One region of the Paraburkholderia steynii genome, then DNA from elsewhere that is predicted to be linked to it. Evidence: predicted binding sites of a transcription regulator. Region 1 holds the regulator's gene; each other region holds the start of a gene.
What was found. Region 1 encodes FliA, which starts transcription of late flagellar genes. Its sites were predicted from a motif close to CTAAAGTTTNNNNNNNNNNNGCCGNTA; they were not measured.

Region 1 (3,278 bases):
GCTGCTGCTGAACGCGACGAGCCACGGCGACACGCTGAATGAAGTCGTGCAGGCATATCAGAATGCGCCGGACCAGCAGCCGCTCGCCGGCTGCATCCTGACCAAGCTCGACGAAGCGACCAACCTGGGCAGCGTGCTCGATACGGTGATCCGCTACAAGCTGCCCGTTCACTACGTGTCGACGGGACAGAAGGTGCCGGAGAACCTGTACGTCGCGACCAAGAAGTTCCTGATCAAGAGCGCCTTCTGCATTCCGCGCGAGAACTCGCCGTTCGTCCCTCAGGACGAGGATGTGCCGGCGCTGCTGTCGGCCCTGTCGGCCCGTTCGACCGCCGACCTGCACGAGGTTCGCTTTGGATAAGTTCGTGCTGGACCAGGCTGAAGGACTGCGGCGTCTGCTTGCGCGCTCCGGCTCGCGGGTCATAGCGGTCGCAGGCGGCTCGCACGGCGTGGGCGTGACGACGACGGTGGTAAATCTCGCCGCCGCGCTCGCCGAGCAGGGCAAGGATGTGCTCGTCATCGACGAAAGTCTCGGCGAGCGTTCGGTGAGCGCGATGCTGGGCGGAGTGCGAGGCGCCGGCAATGTCGCTGCCGTGATGCGCGGCGAGATGACGCTCGACGAAGCGGCTGGACGGCATGCGTTGGGCTTCGCGGTGCTCAATGCGTCGCGCGGCAATCGCGAGAGCTGCACACGCGAGCAGATGGGCGTGGTGTTGAGCGGACCGGCGGATGTGGTGCTGATCGACGCGCAGGTGGACCGCGAAGGCTCGCTGTCGGCGCTCGCGATGCAGTCGCACGACGTGATGGTGGTGACGCGCGTCGCGGCGCAGGCGATCACCGATGCGTATGCGTGCATGAAGCGTCTGCACTTCGCGCATGCGATCGCGCAGTTCCGCGTGCTGGTGAATCACGTGCAGAGCGTCGCCGATGCGCATACCGCGTTTGAGAACCTGGCGGGCGTGGCGGGGCGTTATCTCGCCGTGTCGCTTGAAGATGCCGGCTGCGTGGCAGCCGATCCTTTGATGGCGCGAGCCATGGAGTTGTCGCGTTGTGTCGTCGATGCATTCCCATCGGCACCTGCTGCGCGCGATTTCCGTCATATCGCAGCTGAACTGCAGTACTGGCCGATGCGGCCAGCGATTTCGTCACGGACGCATGGCGTGCCGCCGACGACCGTAACAGCGGCGCAATACGCCGATCAACCGTCAGCGCAGCACGCGTGAAGGCAAGGACAAGGGGAGCACGATGTACAACGCTCAAGGAAAAATTTCGCAAGCCGAGGTTCTGACGAAGTACGCACCGCTGGTGCGCCGTCTCGGCTTGCAGCTCGTCGCGAAGATGCCGGCGAGCGTCGATCTCGACGATCTGATTCAGGCGGGCATGATTGGTCTGCTGGATGCGGCGAGCCGCTACAAGGAAGACCAGGGCGCGCAGTTCGAGACATACGCGAGCCAGCGGATTCGCGGCGCGATGCTCGACGAGTTGCGCAGCAATGACTGGTTGCCGCGGAGCTTGCGACGCACGTCGCGTGAGGTTGAGTCGGCTGTGCATCAGGTTGAGCAGTCGCTGGGGCGCTCGGCTAGCGAGACCGAGATTGCTGAGCATCTGAAGATGCCGCTCGATGAGTACCAGTCGATGTTGCAGGATCTGCACGGCAGTCAGTTGATCTATTACGAAGACTTTGATCGATCGGCGGATGATGAGCCGTTTCTTGATCGGTACTGTGTTGATCATTCGGATCCGTTGTCGGCATTGCTCGATGAGTCGCTGCGCGGGGCTTTGGTTGAGGCGATTGATCGGTTGCCCGAGCGGGAGAAGCTGTTGATGTCGCTCTATTACGAGCGTGGGTTGAATTTGCGCGAGATTGGCGCGGTGATGGAGGTTAGTGAGTCGCGGGTTTGTCAATTGCACTCGCAGGCCGTTGCACGGCTTCGGACTCGCTTGCGCGAGCAGGCTTGGGCTTCGGCTGAAACTAGCTGATGCGGTTTTGATTTTGCTGTTGCCCTGCGGGCTGCTGGTCTTTTTCTTTTGCTTCGAGAAGCCGATCTTTTTTAGGTCGGCTTTTGCTTTTTTGGGGTTGTCTGCGACGCTGGGTGGTTTGCTTGTGTTTGCGCCGGCATCCGCGATTTGTTAGCGTGCTTCAAGCGTCGCCCCTGTGCGGGGCGGCACCTACTTTTCTTTGCCGCCGCAAAGAAAAGTAGGCAAAAGAAAGCGGCTAACACCGCCAACATTTCTCCCTGCCTGAGGGCCCCCAACGGTTCTTACGCTTCACACGGCGGCGTCTCCGTTCAGGGCATGTTGCCAACGCTCCGAATGAGCGCCTCACCCGCTTCAAATACCCGTACACGTGTTAGCGGCAGCGAATGGTATGTGCCGCCCAGGTGGCAAACTGTGTGTAGGTTGTCGCGTCGTATAGCTCGGCGCTCTTACATGGAGGCGCGCGCTATTGGTTCGAAGTGAGGCGTGCGAGGCACTTCGGCCTACACACAGTTTGCCACCTGGGCGGCCGTGGAATATCTGGCGCGGCATGCGGCGACGCGGGTGTGTAAAGCGGGTGAGGCGCACCGCAAGAGCGCTGGCAACGAACGTGGGTCACGTGGTTGCCGCGTGAAGCGTAAGAACCGTTGGGGGCCCTCAGGCAAATACAAGAACTGGCGGTGTGAGCCGCTTTCTTTTGCCTACTTTTCTTTGCGGCGGCAAAGAAAAGTAGGTGCCGCCCCGCACAGGGGCGACGCCTGAAGCTAGATAACAAATCGCGGATGCCAGCGCGAAAACTAGCAAACCACCCAGCGTCGCAGACAAACCAAAACCCAAAAACCAAAAACCAAAAACCAAAAACCAAAAACCAAAAATCAAAAACCAAAAACCAAAAAGCCGATACTCAAAGAGAGCACCGGCTAGGCAAAAAGCAAAAAACGGGAATCCAGAAGGGGAGAACCCCCTTCAAAAAAACTCACATTCCAAACGCAGGAACCCGCCCATCGGGCCCATAAAGCGCGCCCCGCTCGGGCCCAACAGCCACGTTCAGCGCGGCGAGAGCCCGCCGGTTGTACTCCATTCGAGTCCGAATCAAAGCACCGTTAGTGGTATTAAACCGCCGAGCCCGCTCAACAGCCTTCTGCAACAAAGCCCACTGCGTCGCAAGACGAGAATCCGCAGCAACAGCCAGCTCCATCCCCTTCCATCCACCCGGATAACCCAGCTGCGAAAGCTGCGAATCCCGCGCCTTCTCCAGCGTGGAGAGCCGCTCCACCAACTCCATCTTCTTTTCGACGATG
Region 2 (3,278 bases), on a different contig from region 1:
AGGACTTGTGGTCGGCACGTTAGTGCTGGTCTTCGCTGCGATCAATGTAATAAGACTTTATCGACCCGAACATCGTCGCGCGCAGGTGCTCAAGAACCTGGATCATCTCAATTGAATGCCGGTGGTGTGCTGCCCACAGATGACGCCGTCTCCACAAGATGTCTTGTCGAAACGGGAAGCCGACGCCATGCGCGGAGGATGCCCGTATCGCCGTCAGCGATCACGATGGTCGACTATCGCGCACCAAGGCAAGTGGTTCATGCGACCTGGCCCGAATGCAGACATAGCTCAATGATTTCGCTCGTAGGCTTTCTGTGTGAGAAGTGTCCAGACTTCGAGCGTGGTCAACGGAATCCCGCGATCAAATTGACGAGGGCGTCTCCAATCGGGCTTTCACCAGCGAGCCTTTCTGTGGGCCCGCACAAGCTGTCCCCAAACGCAGCGAGCGCTGCAAGACTCCCGGACGAACTACACTTCGCCGTTGCGCCTTCATGCTCCTGAAGTGGTGCTTTACGGACAGTGTATGCGCACCGGGTACGCGTGGGTAGCCAGCGATGTGATCGCCCCCGCCGAAATCCCTGACAGCGCGTGCGGCGATTGGAGCCGCTTTTAAGCGAGGCTACATATGCAGGAGTCTCGGACGGAAATATATCGGGATTACGAGCTGGTCGTTGAAATTGCTGGTGACGACTATACCGGTCTGTACGTTCTTCGGCAGACAATGCGTCGATCCATCGCGGGAGCATCCATTCACGTTCCGCGTGTAAACGTTCTGTTCGGCACGGTGGATGACGCGTTCGACAAAACCTTTGCTGACTTGCGTCTTCTGGTGGATCAAAACGCTAGCCAGCCTGGCGGTGTTATCGACTTCTCTGAGGATGAACCCGGGTAAGTTATATGCCTGTGGGACGACCGCTGTGCCTGCCCCAAATCAACCGGCGAACGCCCGGCGCGACCCGATCGGGCATCGAAGCACAGACTGTTCTCTATCGCCCGTCCGTCCTGCCCTGGCTTCGACAGCCAGATCAAGCCGCTCTCCCGGCCGCCACTTCCTACAGACTCTCTCCTCTCGATTCGAATCGGATCCCGCCTCCCGCTGGCGGGGCCTGAGTTGCGCAATTGGATTCACCGGTCGATTCGCGAGTGCCACTTTGGATCCGTGCAGCATATTCGTCGCAGGATGAGGGCTGACGAACGGTGTCGCCTGCGTTAGCGTGCCTTCGACATGCGCGGTTATATACGCGAGACATACCGGGTGGCTATCGCAGTGAGCACGCGAGCATTCGCCAACGATGCATGACACATCTCGATGCGTGGCGCGTATTTCTATGCAGACGAGAAACGAGCGATAACTGCGATCCGGCAGGAGATGGCTTGACCATATTCACTGTTTACCCTACTACAGAAGAAGTGCGTTGCGCCGATATTGCAGGTGAACTTCGCAAAAACCGGTTAGGAGGGCACATGGTTGAGTTTGCGGACAGGGAATTACACCCCACCTTCCATGCACCAGACGGCACTACTATCGTCGACGAGCCCGTCGGTGCCGTTGCACCCGTCGTCCTGCTTGTTGATGATGAACCTAGCATCCTGTCGTCTCTCAAGCGGTTGCTTAGGCACGCGAATTATAAAATACTAACCGCGGAAAGCGGTGCTGCAGCGCTCGAACTGCTTGCTGCGAGCGAAGTCGACCTTATCGTCTCCGACATGCGCATGCCGCATATGAGTGGCGCGGAATTCCTGGCGCAGGCGCAGGCCCGATATCCCGATACGGTCCGTATTCTGCTGACGGGCTACTCGGAAATCGATTCGGTCGTTCGCGCGATCAATGAAGGCGGTGTCTATCGCTATCTGAACAAGCCATGGGATGAGCAGGATCTTATGCTCACGATTGCGCAGGCGCTCGAGCAAAGCCGGCTACGGAAGGAAACCGTGCGGCTTACTGCGCTTACGAAGAGGCAGAACGATGAGCTCAGGACTTTCAACGCCAGGCTCGAAGATCAGGTGCTCTCACGGACCGAGGAGATCCGTCAGACAGTGATGTTCCTCGAAGATGCCCAGCAGGACCTAAAAACCAGCTATGTCACGATGATGAAGGTTTGCGCCAGCATGATCGAGTTGCGTTGCGGCGTACTGGGCGGCGAGTCACTGCGCATCGGTGAAGTCGCGCGGCATATGGCTCTTGCGCTGGACAAGAGTGGCCTGCGGGCACAGGAGGTCTTTTTCGCCGGCCTGCTGCATGGCATCGGTAGGCTGTCTTTGCCGGACGAACTGCTGCACAAATCGCTGGACCGTCTGTCGGCAGAAGAGAGTCGGCTTTACCATGAGCACCCGCTGCGCGCACAGATGGTTCTGACGCCGGTCGCACAGTTCCAGCAGGTCGCACACATCATTCGCCACCAGTATGAGCGGTTTAACGGACGAGGTACGCCTGACCGTCTCGTCGGGTCCGAGATCCCGTTAGGCTCCCGGATCCTGTGTGTGGCGCGGGATTTCGAAGGCTTGCGTCGCGGCGGAATCGTGAAGCAGCCGATATCAGACCAGCAGGCCATCGCGTTACTCAAATCGCAAGCTGGCATGCGTTACGATCCGCGGGTCATCGAGCGATTCGTGTCGTTGATGAAGAACCCTGCGACGCTCGGTCTCGGAAAATCCGTTGTCGAAATCAATAGTTCGCAACTGATGGAGGGGATGCGTCTCGCGGATGATCTGCGCACCGGCAAAGGCGTGCTGCTGATGACAAAAGATAGCGTGCTGTCCGCGCACCAGGTCGAGCAGGTGCAGCGCTTCGAGGCGCAGGAGGAAGCGCCTTTTACCATCCTGATTCACGCGACCAGGGCGGTCGCGATGAAGTCTGCGCCGCCAGAGACGGTCCGCCAATGATCGAACTGCGATACGCCGACCTGGGATCCTCGCGCAATGCGATTGCCTGCGCTGCATGTCAAATCCTGCCGCATTTTCCGGCTAGCAGGGTTGTCACGGCACTGATTAAAGGACGTGTGTCATGAACCTTTCTGCACCCGGCGCCACGGTGGCGCAGTCGACGAACCACGACGCACGTGAGGCCGTTCGGGAGATCCATGCAACGCTCAAGGCGTGCGACAGTCTTCTGCTCGAGCCATTTCGACCTGGGGTCACTCGCCGACCAGATGCGCCACTGCTTTGAGGGTACCGAAGTTATCGGGTGCACGACGGCGGGGGAGATCGGCCCTGATGGCTATCGCGATCATAGTCTCGTCGCCGTTGCCTTGCCGCGTGCTTCGTTTACGACGGTCACC
Region 3 (3,278 bases), on a different contig from region 1:
AAGCAAAAAAAGCCGCGCGCTCCTTTCGAAGCGCGCGGCTGAACACACGACATCGCGATCAATACGCGCTGCGCGTGCTTACCTTCAGTTTCGACACCACGCCGGGAATCGCCTCGCTCGCAGGCAGCGCTTCATCGATCGACGTGCGTCCGCCGTCGCGGAAGAACGCCTGCTCGGCGGCCTTGTTCAGCACGAGCACGCTGATGCGGCGGTTGGTCGGCTCATCGGCGACATTCGCGTTGAGCGGCAGCACGTCGGCGAGACCGCGTACCTGCAGCAGCTTGTCTTCCCGCATGCCGCCTGCGACCAACGCACGCCGCGCCGCGTTCGCGCGTTCCGACGACAGCTCCCAGTTCGAATAACCTGCCGGGCCGTTCGCGTAGGTAGCGGCATCCGTGTGGCCCGCAATCGAAATGCGGTTATCGACATCGTTCAGCGACGCACCGATCTGCGTGAGAATCTCCACCGCGTAGCTCTGCAGTTTCGCGCTGCCCGTCGCGAACATCGGACGCTTCAAGGAATCGACGATCTCGATGCGCAAGCCCTCGTTCGTGATCGAGATGCGGATCTGATCCTTGAACGCCTTCAACGCGGGTGTCTGCTCGATGAGCGCCGACAGCTTCGCCTTCAGTTGTTCGAGACGCGCGGTGTCGTTGGGCGCCATCGTCGCCTGCGTGAGCGTCGGTTTCGCGGGCTCCTGCTGCGCTTTCTTGCCGTCGCCGGGGCGCGTGTCGGACATGTCGCGGCCGCCGCCCTGGATGACGTTCGGACGCGCTGCCGCCGTCCCTTCGTTGCCGCCAAGCAGGCTCGACAGCGGCGTGTTGAAGTAATCCTCGATGCCCTGCTTGTCGTACTTCGACGTCGAGCCGAGCAGCCACATCAGCAGGAAGAACGCCATCATCGCGGTCACGAAGTCCGCGTAGGCGATCTTCCATGCGCCGCCGTGATGCGCGCCGTGCCCGTCGCCCTTCTTCGAGCGTCGCACGATGACGGGCGCGGCTTTCTCGCTCGCCTCTTCGCCGCGGGGTCGTCTTTCGGCCATGACAGTCTCCTTCTCCGCGCGCGTCAGGCCGACTTCGGCATCTTGGTGGCGCGCACGGCGTCGTCGAGCTCCTGGAAGCTCGGGCGGTCGGCCGTGAACAGCACTTTGCGGCCGAATTCGATGGCGACGGGCGGCGCGTAGCCGGACAGTGACGCGAGCAGCACGGCCTTCACGCACTGATACGGCTTCGCTTCCGCGCGGCCCTTTGCGTTGAGCAGATCCGCGACGGGGCCGATGAAGCCATACGCGAGCAGAATGCCGAGGAACGTGCCGACCAGCGCGCCCGCGATCATCTCGCCTAGCACGGCGGGCGGCGCGCCGACCGAGCCCATCGTGTGTACGACGCCCATCACGGCCGCGACGATGCCGAACGCGGGCAGGCCGTCAGCCATCTTCTGGATCGCGTTCGCGGCCACCGACGATTCGGCGTGATGCGTCGCCAGCTCTTCGTCCATCAGGTCCTGCACCTCGTGTACGTTGACGTTGCCCGTCGCCATCATCCGCAGATAATCGACAATGAAATCGAGCAGATGATGGTCCTTCAAAACGTGCGAATACTTCTGGAAAAGCGCACTTTCTTCCGGCGCATTGACGTCGACTTCGAGCGCCATCATGCCTTCCTTACGCGCTTTCTGAAGCAGCTCGTAGAGCAGCGCAATCAGTTCGAGATAAACCTCTTTCGAATAACTGCCGCCCTTGAAGCATCCGGGCAAAGCCTTGATGGTTTTCTTCAATACCGAAACGGGATTGCTGACGACGAACGCGCCCATTGCCGCGCCGAAAATACACAGCAGTTCGAACGGCTGAACCAGCGCGGGCAAATGGCCGCCCACTCCCACGAAGCTCCCGATCACAGAGCCGAGAACGAGCACCCAACCAATAGCGACAAACATGGACCCTCTCCAATTTTTAGCAACGTGCGGCACGCAAATGAATCGGCAGGTTTTACTGCCTGAAATTGCGTACCGTTTTGTTAATTCCGTGAAGGTAGTAACGGCTGGATCGGCGGCGTGCTTAAGTGCGGGCAAAGCCCAATCGGGAAAATATTTTCGACTATTTGATTTGTATCGATGCTTCGGTCGTTTTTACTCAGAAGGTTTTTACCGATCGATGATTTAAAACAGATAATTGTCCGCGGTCGGCAACATGGCTGAAATCTTGAGTGTGGCGTGAAAATAGTTCGTGAATAACAAAGCACGCCAGCGCATCTGTTGAAAGCGGGCACTACATGCGGTGGTCCAGTCCGCAGGGGTGTGCATCGACTCATGATTTGAGTCGATTAGGCGCGCAATCGACTCAAGTGGGTTACACTGTTTTCGACTCACAATTCGAGTCGATTAGAGCCCGCAATCGCCTCAACGCATTCAGCACCATGTCACCAACCCGACCTCTCATCTGGAAAGCCTTATCGTGGCCAGCCATGCACTACGACGCTGTTCGCGTCGGCGGCGAGTTGGCCCGCGCGCGCAGAGCTCAGGGCGTCGTTGAAGGCAAGCTGGCGGGTCTTGGCTTCGAGCGGCGCCTCGAACTTGCCGCCGAGGCCTGGAGCCAGGATGCAGTCGCGACGGCGGCCATCGAGGGCGAACGCATCGACCTCACCGCAGTGCGGTCGTCCGTGGCACGGCGACTCGGTGTCGGGAATCAGGATGGCCCGATTGCGCCCCGAAGCGTCGAAGGGCTTCTCGACATCATGGATGACGCTGTGCGGCAACGGGAAGCGCCACTTACGCACGATCGATTGTGTGCGTGGCAGGCGGCGCTCTTTCCGACTGGCTACTCGGGCATGGTCAAAATTCTCGTAGGCGCCTACCGCGAGCGTGCCGAGCCGATGCAAATCGTCAGCGGGAGCGTCGGACGTGAAAAGGTCCACTACGAGGCGCCGTCATCGGCGGATGTCCCGACCGAAATGCAGAAGTTCCTGGACTGGTTCAACGCAGCGACCGGGCACGACAGTCTGGTCAAAGCGGCACTCGCCCACCTGTGGTTCGAGACGATTCACCCCTTTGAGGACGGGAATGGCCGCATTGGTCGAGTGCTGATCGACCTCGTGCTGGCGCGCGACAGCGGTGAAGTCAGCCGCCTGATTCGTACCTCACAGCGCCTGCTCGACAAGCGACGCGACTACTACGCGCAACTCGAGCGCGCTCAGCATGGCGAGCTGGACGTGACCGAATGGGTGCTGTGGTTTGTCGAACAGGTGCGAGTGTCCTGCGAAGAAGCGTCCAGTGTCGTGGAC

Region 2: nosR (response regulator c-di-GMP phosphodiesterase, NosR family) is a predicted target of FliA. The motif match lies at 1,400-1,426, and genes of this name have one in related genera.
Region 3: motA (flagellar motor stator protein MotA) is a predicted target of FliA. The motif match lies at 2,179-2,205, and genes of this name have one in related genera.

The regions. Positions count from the first base shown of each region.
Region 1 covers NZ_FNDI01000007.1:239,852-243,129, forward strand. The annotation lists gene flhF (flagellar biosynthesis GTPase FlhF) at 1-361, shown strand, start outside; gene BLT65_RS15340 (nucleotide-binding protein) at 354-1,223, shown strand; gene BLT65_RS15345 (RNA polymerase sigma factor FliA) at 1,246-1,980, shown strand; gene BLT65_RS46455 (hypothetical protein) at 2,635-2,856, opposite strand; gene BLT65_RS15355 (flagella synthesis protein FlgN) at 2,954-3,278, opposite strand, start outside.
Region 2 covers NZ_FNDI01000042.1:29,324-32,601, forward strand. The annotation lists gene BLT65_RS41690 (hypothetical protein) at 626-892, shown strand; gene nosR (response regulator c-di-GMP phosphodiesterase, NosR family) at 1,465-2,883, shown strand; partial or broken gene BLT65_RS41700 (FIST N-terminal domain-containing protein) at 3,005-3,278, shown strand, end outside.
Region 3 covers NZ_FNDI01000012.1:130,071-133,348, forward strand. The annotation lists gene motB (flagellar motor protein MotB) at 59-1,042, opposite strand; gene motA (flagellar motor stator protein MotA) at 1,066-1,935, opposite strand; gene BLT65_RS22125 (Fic family protein) at 2,415-3,278, shown strand, end outside.